DNA from 4 places in the Photobacterium sp. 53610 genome. Region 3 is predicted to be linked to each of the others. Evidence: predicted binding sites of a transcription regulator. Region 3 holds the regulator's gene; each other region holds the start of a gene.
The links. The regulator PurR, encoded in region 3, represses purine synthesis genes. The targets are predictions, from matches to a motif close to TNANGNAAACGTTTNCNTNA.

Region 1 (3,469 bases), on a different contig from region 3:
CCAGATCCGGCTGATATCCGTCGATGATTTCAGCCAGTGCCCGATCGAAAGTGTCACGATCAGCATAATCTTTCGCGGCCAGATGGGCTGTTGCAATGCCGGCATTACGGGCTCGTTCCAGACCATAAGCATCGGCTTTGTTCGAAACCACGGCAGCTATGCGGCCGTGTGTGATGACATCACTTTCACAGGCATCAATGATAGCCTGCAAGTTCGAGCCGCTGCCGGAAATAAGGACAACAATGTTTTTCATTGTTTAGTTGATCTCCACCTGGGCTTCACCCTCGGCAGCCTGTGCAATGGTACCCAGCAGCCAGGCGTTTTCGCCCTCAGCGTTGAGCAGTTCGACCGCTTGTGCTGCCTGAGCCTGAGGCAGAGCAATGACCAGACCAACGCCGCAGTTGAATGTGCGGTACATTTCATGGGTTTCTACGTTACCAGCCTGCTGCAGCCAGTTGAACACTGCCGGCCATTCCCAGCTTTTACCGTCGATGACCGCTTTGGTGCCTTCTGGCAGGACGCGTGGAATGTTTTCCCAGAAACCGCCGCCGGTAATGTGCGAAATTGCGTGCAGTTCGCAGCTTTCCATCAGTTTCAGAACTGATTTGACATAAATACGGGTGGGCTCCAGCAGGTGTTCTGCCAGAGATTTCCCTTCGAGGTCTTTGCTCAGATCGGCCTGAGAGACTTCGATGATTTTACGGATCAGTGAATAACCGTTGGAGTGAGGGCCGCTGGAAGCAACAGCAATCAGGGCATCACCTGCCTGAACTTTAGTGCCGTCGATAATTTCAGACTTTTCAACTACGCCCACACAGAATCCTGCGACATCGTAATCTTCGCCGTGGTACATGCCCGGCATTTCAGCAGTCTCGCCGCCAATCAGAGCACAACCGGCCTGTACGCAACCTTCACCAATTCCGCTGACAACACTGGCCGCGGTATCGACATCCAATTTGCCGGTGGCGTAGTAGTCGAGGAAAAACAGCGGTTCACCACCCTGTACAATCAGGTCATTGACACACATCGCGACCAGATCGATTCCAATGGTGTCATGTTTCTTCAGATCCATCGCCAGACGCAGCTTTGTACCGACACCGTCAGTCCCGGAGACCAGCACTGGCTCTTTGTATTTGGTCGGCAGTGAGCACAAGGCACCAAAACCACCCAGACCGCCCATCACTTCAGGACGTGTCGTGCGTTTGACCACCCCTTTGATTCGATCAACCAGGGCATTCCCTGCATCAATATCGACACCTGCATCTTTGTAACTTAGAGAAGAATGATTACCGCTCACAACAGATCCTCACCGGTTAAATCGTAAAATCCGCAGTATGATAACAGTAGTCAGGACGGAAAGGAAAACGTTTGCGTCAAATATTCCTGGTGACGGAAACCTGACCAGACAAGTCGCTATTTCCTACCTGTATGAGGATGGTCTAGTGTATAATGGATCGATTTTTTTGAAACTTTGTTGTGTAGGAGTCCAAGATGAAAGTCGTTGAGGTAAAACACCCGCTGGTGAAGCATAAAATTGGTCTGATGCGTGAAGGTGACATCAGCACCAAGCGTTTCCGCGAGCTGGCGACGGAAGTGGGTAGCCTGCTGACTTATGAAGCGACGTCTGACTTCGAAACAGAAACCATCACGATTGAAGGCTGGAACGGCCCGGTTCAGGTAGAACAGATCAAAGGGAAGAAAGTGACTGTTGTACCGATTCTGCGTGCAGGTCTGGGCATGATGGATGGTGTGCTGGAGCACATGCCAAGCGCCCGTATCAGTACGGTCGGTATCTATCGTGATGAAGAAACACTGGAGCCTGTCCCTTATTTCCATAAGCTGGCTTCCAACATTGATGAGCGTATGGCGCTGGTGGTTGACCCGATGCTGGCAACCGGTGGTTCTATGATTGCGACGATCGATCTGCTGAAAGAGCACGGTTGCAGCTCCATTAAGGTGCTGGTTCTGGTCGCTGCTCCTGAAGGTATCGCTGCACTGGAGAAAGCACATCCGGATGTTGAGCTGTACACCGCAGCAATTGACGAGAAGCTGAATGACAAGGGCTACATCGTTCCGGGTCTGGGTGATGCAGGTGACAAGATCTTCGGCACCAAATAATTCATCTGATGAATAAAAAAACCGGCATTGCGCCGGTTTTTTTGTTTCCGAAGCAAGAAAGTTTATGCGTCAGATGATTCTATTTGGGCGTTGTCGACAACCTTACTTTCACCCAGATCTTTTGGCAGGACCAGGTTCAGGACAATCGCAACGATACCGCACAGGCTGATGCCCTGCAGACTGAACTCGCCAATCCCGAAGGCCATGCCGCCAATCCCGAACACCAGCGTGACAGCAACAATGACCAGGTTACGGGATTTATGCAGGTCAACCTGATTTTTGATTAGGGTATTCAGGCCGACAGTCGCAATTGAGCCGAACAGCAGGATCATGATCCCGCCCATGACTGGGACAGGGATGGTTTGCAGTGTGGCACCCAGTTTACCGACAAAGGCCAGTATAATTGCGGTAACTGCACTCCAGGTCATGATGGCCGGATTGAAGGCTTTCGTCAGCATGACCGCACCAGTTACTTCAGAATATGTCGTATTCGGTGGCGCACCGACCAGAGAGGCCGCAATGGTTGCTACGCCGTCGCCGGCCATGGTGCGATGCAGGCCCGGTTTTTTCAGGTAGTCTTTACCGGTGACATTGGAAATCGCCAGCATGTCGCCGACGTGCTCAACGGCCGGCGCAATCGCAACCGGAATCATGAACAGCACGGCATTGATGTTGAATTCAGGCATGGTGAAGTTCGGCATGGCGAACCAGCTGGCTTCCTGTACTGGCGTGAAATCGACGACACCAAAGAACAAACTGGTTCCGTAACCAGCCAGGATGCCCGCGATGATAGGGACCAGTCTGAAAATCCCTTTTGCGAACACGCTGACCAGAATGGTGACCAGCAGAGAGATGCAGGCAATCCACAGCGCGGCATCACCGTTGACGATCTGGATTGAACCGTCACCGCTTTTTCCCAGGGCCATATTCACTGCGGCTGGCGCCAGGCCAAGACCAATCACCATGATGACCGGACCAACCACGACTGGAGGCAATAACTTATGGATGATGCCAACACCGCGAACTTTGATGATTGTGGCCATCAGCAGGTAAACCACACCGGCCATCATCAGACCACCGAGCGTTGCGGGAATACCCCAGGCTTGCACACCGTAAAGAATGGGAGCGATAAAAGCAAAAGAGGAGGCAAGGAAGATAGGAACGCTGCGTTTCGTGATGACTTGAAAAAGAAGAGTACCAATACCGGCACCAAAGAGGGCAACATTGGGGTCCAGACCGGTTAACAGCGGGACCAGAACCAGAGCGCCAAATGCTACAAACAGCATTTGTACCCCTTGTAATATCTGCATCATTGTCACAATTCTCCCTTGGTATAAAAAAATCGCGCAAT
Region 2 (3,469 bases), on a different contig from region 3:
TTGACGAAGACCGGCGACTACAGTCACCGGTCTCAACGTTGTCTATATCAGCCCAGACGGTAGTTCGGAGCTTCTTTGGTAATGGTCACATCGTGAACGTGTGATTCCTGCATACCAGCGCCGGAAATACGTACGAATTCAGCCTTGGTGCGCAGGTCTTCAATGGTCGCAGAACCGGTCAGGCCCATGCTTGAACGCAGGCCGCCCATTTGCTGGTGCACGATTTCTTTCAGGTGACCTTTATAAGCCACGCGGCCTTCAATCCCTTCAGGAACCAGCTTGTCAGCTGCATTGTCTGTCTGGAAGTAACGGTCAGAAGAACCTTTAGACATTGCACCCAGAGAGCCCATGCCACGGTAAGATTTATATGCACGGCCCTGATACAGTTCCACTTCACCCGGTGCTTCTTCAGTACCGGCAAACATAGAACCCACCATCACACAGGATGCACCAGCTGCAATCGCTTTACACATATCGCCCGAGAAACGGATACCGCCGTCGGCAATCACCGGAATGTCATACTCATTTGCAACTGCGGCAGCATCAGCAATGGCTGTGATTTGCGGAACACCAACACCGGTGACAATACGTGTGGTACAGATTGAGCCCGGGCCAATCCCGACTTTCACTGCACTGACACCCGCTTCAATCAGGGCCCGGGCACCTTCAGCTGTCGCCACGTTACCGCCAACAATTGGCAGCTCAGGGAAAGCAGCACGGGTTTCACGGATACGCTGCAGTACACCTTCAGAATGACCGTGAGATGAGTCAATCAGCAGCACATCCACACCGGCTTCAACCAACGCTTTCACACGCTCTTCGTTGCCTGCACCGGCACCAACCGCGGCACCAACTCGCAGACGGCCCTGCTCATCTTTACAGGCGTTTGGCTTACGCTCTGCTTTCTGGAAGTCTTTAGCCGTAATCATACCTTTCAGCTGGAACTTGCTGTTCACAACCAGTACTTTTTCGACGCGATGCGCTTGCATCACTGCTTCAACTTCTTCGCGGGAAGCCCCTTCCTTCACAGAAGCCAGACGCTCTTTCGGCGTCATCACGCTTTCGACTGTCTGAGTCAGATCGGTAACGAAGCGAACGTCACGGCCGGTGATAATCCCCACCAGCGCATGATTGTCATCAACCACAGGGTAACCGGCAAAGCCGTTTTCTTCGGTCAGACGCTTCACATCAGCAATGGTCTGGTAAGGTTTCACCGTCACCGGTTCCTGAACCACACCCGCTTCAAATTTCTTCACCATGCGCACTTCACGTGCCTGTTGTTCGATTGACATATTCTTGTGAATAAAGCCAATCCCCCCTTCCTGGGCCAACGCAATCGCCAGACGGCCTTCAGTGACTGTATCCATAGAGGCAGACACCATCGGGATATTCAGCGAAATAGTTTTGGTCAGACGGGTGCGCAGATCCGCAGTGTTAGGAAGTACAGTCGAGTGTGCCGGAACCAGCAGGACATCATCAAAGGTCAAAGCTTCTTGTTTGATACGTAACATCGCAATATCTCACACCATGTAAGGTTTTAAAGAAGGGATAAAATATTGCGGACGAATTATACGTACCAAGCAAACGTTTGGCTAGAAAAAAATAAAAAAAATTAATTGACACTTTTAACTTGATACGTAATATATTCCGGTTTAAGTGACCAAGCTGCGGGCCGAAATTCCAGCCCCCATTGCGCCTGTCGGTTTTTCAGCCATCCTCCTGCGACATTCATTTGATACTACTATCAAATTCGGGCACCATCTGCTGCAACATCCATTTCCTGAATCACAGGTTACCTTGTCGTGAGTCTTTACAATACCGCTTCATCCCAGAATCAGCGTATCTTTACGGTTTCCAGCCTGAACGCCCAGGTCCGGCTGTTACTGGAAAATGAAATGGGTGTAGTCTGGCTGATCGGAGAATTATCCAACTTCTCTGCACCAGTTTCCGGACACTGGTATTTCACACTCAAAGACGCACGGGCCCAGGTGAAATGCGCCATGTTCCGGGGCAATAACCAGCGCGTAACTTTCCGCCCGGCCAACGGAAATCAGGTGCTGGTCAAGGCAAGGCTGTCATTGTACGAACCGCGTGGTGATTACCAGCTGATTATCGAAAGCATGCAGCCTGAAGGGGATGGCCGCCTGCAGCAGCAGTTCGAAAAACTGAAAATGCAGCTGGCTGGCGAAGGCCTGTTTGCTCAGACTTTAAAGAAAGCACTGCCGGAACAACCGAAACGCGTCGGCATCATCACCTCTAAAACCGGTGCTGCGTTGCATGACATTCTGAATGTCCTCAAACGCCGCGATCCCGGCTTGCCGGTCGTCATCTACCCGACGATGGTGCAGGGCGAAGGTGCCGCAATTTCCATTGCTCAGGCGATTGGCCGGGCGAATTCACGCCAGGAATGTGATGTCCTGATTGTTGGCCGGGGCGGCGGTTCACTGGAAGATCTCTGGGCCTTTAACGAAGAGATTGTTGCCCGAACCATCGCGGCCAGCCAGATCCCGATTATCAGTGCCGTAGGTCATGAGGTCGATGTCACCATCGCCGATTTTGTCGCGGACATGCGTGCTCCGACACCATCCGCTGCAGCCGAGCTGGTCAGCCGTGATCTCAGCGTACAAATGCAGAAAATCACGCAGCGGCAGCAGCATCTGCGCCATGCAATGCGCCACTATCTGTCACAACGCCAAAACCAGCTGGTACGCTGGCAGCACAGGCTCGACCGCCAGCATCCGCAGGTTCAGCTGAATCAGCAGAGCCAGCGTCTGGATGAACTGCGCAGCCGTCTTGAAAGAGCGATGCGCAAACAGATCTCTGACAGCCAGCAACACGTCCATCGCAATGAGTACAAACTGGCGCTTCACTCGCCAACTCAGCGACTGGAAAAACTGAGTTCTCAGCTTGCCACCCACCAGCGCCGTTTGCAGGACGCGATGGATCGCCGGCTGGTCAATGCACGGCACCAGCTGGCAATGGCAACAGAAAAACTCGATGCCGTCAGTCCGCTGGCAACCTTAGCCCGCGGATACTCCATCACCCGGCATGAAAACGGCCAGGTCATCCGCAGCGCCGCTCAGGTCAAAACCGGAGACACCCTGCAAACGACACTGGCCGACGGAGAAATCCGCTCAACCGTGACAGGTTAAGCCGCGTCTTCAACGAGCATACACGCGCTGATCAAACGCTGTGTATACGCCTGCTGCGGATGGTCAAAGATCTGCTCAGGCGTCCCCTGCTCCACCACTTCTCCACGCTGCATCACCATCACATGATCCGAGATGGCGCGAACCACGGCCAGATCATGGCTGATGAACAGATAACCGATGTTATGACGCCGCTGAATGTCTTTCAGCAAATCCAGCACTGTCAGCTGTACCGAACGGTCCAGCGCTGAGGTTGGCTCATCCAGCAAAATAAATTTCGGCTCGAAAATCAGCGCACGGGCAATCGCAATCCGCTGACG
Region 3 (3,469 bases):
GCATTTTTTTCTCTTTGTCAGCCTGAGCTGCATTGAGAGAAACTTCAGCGTGCTCCAGAATGACTTCTGGGGTTTCCCACCAGTTTTCCGGAATGGCATAGTGTTTTGTGACGACAGGAAAACCGCGTTTTTGATAAACGTACGGTTTGAGGCCAGCTTGTTTAAAGGTTTCTTCATTTTTCGCGTTAGCGCGCAGATGCAGCTTGTCGCTAACAACCAGAGCAAACATCGTTTCACCTGCGAAAATGCCAAAACCGCCAAACATTGAGCGAGATTTAATCTGGCCAAATTTCTCAAATAAACGAATTGAATCTTTCAGTAGTGGTTTGTCCATGCTTCTTTTCTCGGTTAGGAATTTCAACAAAAGAAGTCACCAAACAACGGAGCGAGGATTCAATTGTGCATAAGATTATGAGTCTTTTGTCATAAGAATGACAAAAGTGTCCCATAAACTTCACTTCATCCATCGGCAACCCCGCTACCATGAGTAATAACTTTATCACTAAGTCATTGCTTTTAGGCCGGAAGCTTTGCGTCCCATCCTTTCAGATGGTTTGCCTTGTTCGTGACTGTTTAATCATATATCAATAAGACAAATTTGATATCGATCGCACAAAAAATTGTGATACTCTTCGCAATAAAAATCGTATAAATTTTACAGAAACTAACTGATTATCCCATCAATTCCTCTGTAGCGTAGTAATATTCCATATAAACATAGCCGATATGGGTGTTTATATCGGCTGTTTATCAATATATGTAGGTTAATATCGTTTTTTATGGATGTGTTATTTTTTTGACGGAACGGCGAACCACGAGCTCAGGATTGATCTCAAAAGTCTGAAATTCATGGTTTTTATCTTTCACACGTTCCATCAGGATTTCCACAGCAGTCTTGCCTAAACGGCGTTTTGGCTGGTGGATTGTTGTCAGAGGTGGTGAAAAGTACGGGGCCAGATCAATATTGTCATAACCAATAATTGAAATATCATTTGGTACATTGATCCCTGCTTGTTCAAATGTACTGATTAAGGCCATTGCCATAATGTCATTGAAGCAGAAAATAGCAGTTGGACGCTCTTTCATGGCAATAAAAGCATTGGCTGCATCTACGGCAGATTCACATTCGAAATCACCTTCAATGATCCAGTTTTCATTGACCGTCAGACCAGCTTCGCTCATGGCTTTATGGAAACCTTTCAGCCGCTCACGACAGGTAGATTTATCTTTCTGGCCGGAAAGACAACCAATTTTACTGTGTCCATTGTCAATAAAATGACGAGTGGCAAGATAACCGCCAAGTTCTGCATTATCCTGAATATTATCTGTTTTTGGGCGTGCAGGACCCCAGTCCATGATAACCATGGGCAGATCAGGCTGCCGCTCTAACTGTTCCAGCAGTTGATCATCCAGATCAGAACACATCACCAGCAGACCATCCACACGCTTTTCAGAAAGCATGCGCAGGTAATCCTTCTGTTTGGCCAGATTACCTTCGGTGTTGCATAAAATCAGCGTATAACCGGATTTATAGCAGTACTCTTCAACGCCATGCACCAACTCGGCAAAGAATGGGTTGGTCGATTTTGTCACCAGCATGCCGATGGTGCTGGTTGTATTACATTTCAGGCTGCGCGCGACGGCGCTTGGCGCGTAGTTCAATTCTTCAACTGCCGCCAACACTTTTTTCTGTGTTGCTTCCGCTACGAAGCGGGTTTTGTTGATCACGTGTGAGACTGTGGTAGTAGATACACCTGCCATACGTGCAACATCTTTAATGGTTGCCATAATTGTTCTTCTAGTCTTCAGGCCCTGATCAGGGTCTTTTCATATTTGCCAGACGCTAAAACGCCGCTTCTCTGCGAGGATAGCGGCGGGAAATGAGTGGCTCAGGCCGAGTGGTAACAATACCTTACACCGATATGAAGTCTGACTTTCTATTGCTATTTATTTCATCGGTTAATCGCTTGCGCTCACATTCTACAAGGACTCACGCACAGTGCAACGTTTCTCTTGAAATGTGGGGGGAATCTTGATGCAGCTCAAGAATACTGGCAACTTGAAAGTTGTTTCAGTCTTTACATTGTAAGTACTGTGCAAGGGCAACGGCTCAGCGATGCCCTTGCAGGAGGTTCAGGCTGAAAGGACGATCGGAAAGTGCCCGCGGGGGTGAGATTCGATGATCACCGGGGAACCATAAACGGAACTGATATTCTCAGTGGTCAGGGTATGCCAGGCATCACCGTCTGCTTGTATCTTCCCCTTATTCAGCAATACCAGTCTGTCTGCGTATTCAGCTGCAAGATTGAGGTCATGAATGACCAGGATGACGGCGGCTCCTTTACGGGCCATATCTTTTGCCAGTTTCAGGCAACTGTGCTGATGGGCAAGGTCTAAAGCTGAGGTCGGTTCATCCAGCATTAAAATGCACTGGTCTTCCGCATTGCTGAGCTGAGCCAGTACACGGGCAAAATGAACACGTTGTTTCTCGCCGCCGGAAAGAGTGGGGTACTGACGCTGGCTCAGGTGACTGATCCCAACAGCCGTCATGCATTCCCGGGTAATTCGGAGACAATCTGTGCGCTTCAGGCCAAGTGGCATACAGCCAAGTTCAACGACCTCCTGCGCAGTAAAACCAAAAGACAGGCTGCTGTGCTGAGGAAGTACACCCAAGTGTTTGGCCAGCAGGGATGGCTGCCAGTCGCTGTGCTTTTGACCAAAATAGTACACATCACCTTTGGCACCAATTTCACCGCAAAGCACTTTGAGTAAAGTACTTTTACCGGCACCATTCGGGCCGAGTAAAGCTGTTAACTCTCCGCTGCGGAAACTGATGTTCAGCTGATCCAGTAACGTTTTACCGCCAAGTTGCAGTGATAAACCCTCGGCTGAAAGCACCGGTGATTGCTGTTTTTCGTGCCGGGGGCGAAGGGGGCGAACGATATGATGAATCATTGTAAACGGCCTTTTTGTTTCAGTAGCAGAGCTATAAAGAACGGTGCTCCCAGTAAAGCGGTGATGATACCGACCGGCAGTTCGGCTGGTGCGGCAATAACACGGGCCAGCATGTCGGCAACCAGCAAGATAAGTGCCCCCAGTAAAGCCGAGAGTGGCAATAATGTTTTGTGATTCGGGCCAGCCAGCATACGGCCGAGATGCGGCACAATCAGACCGACGAAGCCAATCACGCCGGATAAGGATACAGCGACACCCACACCAGCCGCGCAAAATAAAATCAGCAATCGTTTTAAAGACTGGACCTGAATGCCGAGATGTTTTGCTTCTGCTTCGCCCAGTAATAAAGCGTTGAGTGCATTGGATCTGCGATCAAATTGCCAGAACAGGAACGCCAGGGCAGAAAATGCCAGCGTGATGCCCGGCCAGGTAGCTCCCGCCAGAGAACCCATGGACCAGAGTGACAGGTCGCGCAGCGCCTGATCGTCCGCAAAGAAATTCAGCAGTCCCAGTG
Region 4 (3,469 bases), on a different contig from region 3:
GATGGCCTGTCGGTACTGACTGAGCGTGTTTTCTTCACGCTGATTCAGTATTTTTTGCAGTCCTTCCTGACCGAACAGATTTTCCACCGAATCCAGCATCTGGATGATGAGATCACCATGGCGGTCGGCAAACTGTTCATGCCCTTTGGCCGTCAGGTGCCAGTGACGGGTCGGCCGGCCGACTTTGGCTTTGATATCTTCAAAGCCCACCAGGCCATCATCTTCCAGCCCTTGCAGGTGCTGGCGGACGCCCATGGTGGTCAGTTTCAGCTCTTCGGACAGTACTTTGGCGGTGACCGGTCCGTCCTGCTTCATGCGGTGGAGAATTTTATCTATGGTTTTCATGGTTGTATTGCTTGTGTTCATTCGGTCTATTATGTCGCCGACTCAGTATATAAAGCAACGGCTTTACTAAATAGCATAGTCCAGTTTGCGAGAGAATACCGTGAAAGTCTGATGATGATCAGGGTGTTATCTCCCGGCCTCCGGAGAACACAGGCCGGGAAACAGGCAGGGTTTATAAGATGTGAGGCAAAATTGCCGGATCTTTGCGGTCGAGATAGTGAATCGATTTAATGCGACGGATGGTCCGGCATTTTCCCCGGATTAACAGGGTTTCCGTGGTGGCAATATTGCCTTTGCGGCTGATGCCATCGAGCAAATCGCCTTTAGTGATGCCTGTGCCGGCAAAGATGACGTTATCGCTTTTTGCCATCTGTTCCAGTGGCAGTACCTGATTGGGCTCGATGCCCATTTCACGGCAGCGATCCATTTCTAACTGACCCATACGATAGTTATCGTCACTGCCGCCTTTGACCAGAAAACGCGGCAGCAACCGACCCTGCATGTCACCGCCCAGCGCACGGATGGCGGCCGCAGAGACCACGCCTTCCGGCGCACCACCGATGCAGTACATCACGTCGACTTCGCTGTCCGGCATACAGGTCAGAATCGAGGCGGCCACATCACCATCCGGCACGGCATACACCCGGATTCCCAGCCCCTGCATGCGGGCAATCACTTCGTCGTGACGGGGTTTGGCCAGCGTGATGACGACCAGTGTCTCCAGCGTTTTGCCCAGTGCGGCCGCGATATTGTTCAGGTTTTCTTCCAGCGGCAGGCTGAGATCGATATGCCCTTTGGCTGCCGGGCCGACCACCAGTTTTTCCATGTACATATCCGGCGCTTTGAGAAAAGCACCTTTCTCTCCCGCAGCGAGAACAGCCAGGGCATTGTTCTGACCCATCGCGGTCATTCGGGTGCCTTCAATCGGATCGACGGCGATATCTACGGCGTCACCGCCGGCACCGACCTTTTCACCAATATAAAGCATCGGCGCTTCGTCGATTTCGCCTTCGCCGATCACAATCTCACCGTCAATTTCAGTTTGATTGAGCAGGGTACGCATTACCGCTACCGCAGCGCCGTCTGCGGCGTTTTTATCGCCCCGGCCCAGCCATTGATAACCAGCCAGTGCGGCACCTTCGGTGACACGGGAAAAAGCCATCGCCAAATCGCGTTTCATGGGAACTCCAGAATCAGACAACTACAGATGATGAAAATCTGCGCAATTGTAACACAAACAGCAGGAAATCGTTTTCCTGTTGTGAACATCAGAGAATAAGCATTGAAAGAAACAAGCCTGCCGGAAGGGCAGGCTTGTTTGTCAGTCGAGCGATAGGACGTTGAGATTACTCTTCTTCGTCGATAGCCCAGCCTTTCGCACACTCAACAGCACGTTTCCAGCCGTTGTAGCGGCGGGTGCGCTTGCTGTCATCCGTGCATGGCGTGAAGCTGCGATCCAGTACGGCTTTGTCTTTCAGCTCATCAATGCTGTCCCAGAAGCCCACGGCCAGGCCCGCCAGATAACCAGCACCCAGTGCGGTAACTTCAGTGATCACCGGACGGTGCACTTCAGTGTTCAGCAGGTCGGACTGGAACTGCATCAGGAAGTTGTTGGCAACGGCACCGCCGTCGACTTTCAGGGCAGCCAGGTGGATACCGGAATCTGCCTGCATTGCATCCAGCACATCGCGGGTCTGGTAGGCGATACTTTCCAGCGTGGCACGGATCAGGTGGTTGCTGTTCACACCACGGGTCAGGCCGACAATCGCGCCGCGGGCATACGGATCCCAGTAAGGGGCACCCAGACCGGTGAAGGCCGGTACAACGTAAACGCCGTTGGCACTGCCGACTTTCTCGGCAAAGTATTCAGAATCTTTGGCATCGCCCAGCAGTTTCAGTTCGTCACGCAGCCATTGAATGGATGCACCTGCCATGAACACCGCACCTTCCAGCGCGTAGGCCGGTTCGCCTTTCGGGCCGCAGGCGAGGGTTGTCAGCAGGCCGTTTTGCGAGGTGACTTTTTCTTTGCCGGTATTCATCAGCAGGAAGCAGCCAGTGCCGTAGGTGTTTTTCGCCTGACCGGCTTCCACACACATCTGACCGAACAGTGCAGCCTGCTGGTCACCGGCAATCCCGGCGATTGGCACACGGGTGCCGCCTTTACCGCCGATGTTAGTCTGACCGTAGACTTCAGAAGAGGCTTTGACTTCCGGCATCATTGACAGCGGGATATCCATGGCTTTCAGCAGTTTTTCATCCCACTCCAGAGAGTTGATGTTAAACAGCATGGTCCGGGAAGCGTTGGTGTAGTCGGTGACGTGCACACGGCCCTGGGTCAGTTTCCAGATCAGCCAGGTATCGACAGTACCGAACAGCAGGTTACCGGCCTCAGCCTGTTCGCGGGCGCCTTCAACGTTGTCCAGAATCCACTTGATTTTGGTCCCGGAGAAATACGGGTCCACCACCAGACCGGTGTTCTCGCGGATATAGTCTTCCAGTCCTTGCTCTTTCAGCTGCTGGCAGATATCGGCGGTACGGCGGCATTGCCAGACAATGGCGTTGTAAACCGGCTTGCCGGTATTTTTGTCCCAGACAATGGTAGTTTCACGCTGGTTGGTGATCCCAATGCCGGCGAGCTGGTCGGTGCGGATGCCGACTTTCGCGAGCGCTTCGACCATCGTCGAGCTCTGGGTGGCCCAGATTTCCATTGGGTCGTGTTCAACCCAGCCGGCTTTCGGATAGATTTGGGTGAATTCGCGCTGCGCGGTGCAGACGATGTTGGCGTCGTGATCCATGATCACGGCGCGTGAGCTGGTGGTTCCCTGATCGAGTGCGACGATGTACTTTTGTTCTGTGGTCATCTGAGTGTCCTCTTATCTCTGATAATTATAGGTATATCGGGGAGTCGCGCCGCAATCAGGCTTGCGCGGTTTCTTTTTCTTCATCACTTTCACATTGGTTCGGCAGGGTACAGCGGTTACCCGGCAGATAAACGGCAATGGCTTTCGGGTACAGCCAGGCACCGAAGCAAGCGCCGGCAATCGGTGCAAGAATCGGGATGATGAAATACGGAATATCCTTACCGCCAGTCAGGGCCATGTCACCCCAGCCTGCCAGATAAGCA

Region 1: the regulator PurR is predicted to act here: its motif matches at 1,357-1,376, upstream of purM (phosphoribosylformylglycinamidine cyclo-ligase).
Region 2: the regulator PurR is predicted to act here: its motif matches at 1,577-1,596, upstream of guaB (IMP dehydrogenase).
Region 4: the regulator PurR is predicted to act here: its motif matches at 1,586-1,605, upstream of glpX (class II fructose-bisphosphatase).

The regions. Positions count from the first base shown of each region.
Region 1 covers NZ_JAXOFS010000019.1:31,369-34,837, reverse strand. Annotated here, with positions in the region: gene purN (phosphoribosylglycinamide formyltransferase) at 1-253, opposite strand, end outside; gene purM (phosphoribosylformylglycinamidine cyclo-ligase) at 257-1,297, opposite strand; gene upp (uracil phosphoribosyltransferase) at 1,492-2,118, shown strand; gene SPK40_RS22080 (uracil-xanthine permease family protein) at 2,181-3,431, opposite strand; gene SPK40_RS22075 (hypothetical protein) at 3,468-3,469, shown strand, end outside.
Region 2 covers NZ_JAXOFS010000003.1:454,692-458,160, reverse strand. Annotated here, with positions in the region: gene guaB (IMP dehydrogenase) at 48-1,511, opposite strand; gene xseA (exodeoxyribonuclease VII large subunit) at 1,803-3,152, shown strand; gene SPK40_RS11885 (ABC transporter ATP-binding protein) at 3,149-3,469, opposite strand, start outside.
Region 3 covers NZ_JAXOFS010000001.1:1,040,875-1,044,343, reverse strand. Annotated here, with positions in the region: gene SPK40_RS04715 (TfoX/Sxy family DNA transformation protein) at 1-334, opposite strand, end outside; cyclic di-GMP riboswitch class I at 466-569, opposite strand; gene purR (HTH-type transcriptional repressor PurR) at 778-1,788, opposite strand; gene SPK40_RS04705 (heme ABC transporter ATP-binding protein) at 2,134-2,955, opposite strand; gene SPK40_RS04700 (FecCD family ABC transporter permease) at 2,952-3,469, opposite strand, start outside.
Region 4 covers NZ_JAXOFS010000008.1:71,782-75,250, reverse strand. Annotated here, with positions in the region: gene SPK40_RS17505 (helix-turn-helix transcriptional regulator) at 1-345, opposite strand, end outside; gene glpX (class II fructose-bisphosphatase) at 518-1,525, opposite strand; gene glpK (glycerol kinase GlpK) at 1,692-3,206, opposite strand; gene SPK40_RS17490 (MIP/aquaporin family protein) at 3,262-3,469, opposite strand, start outside.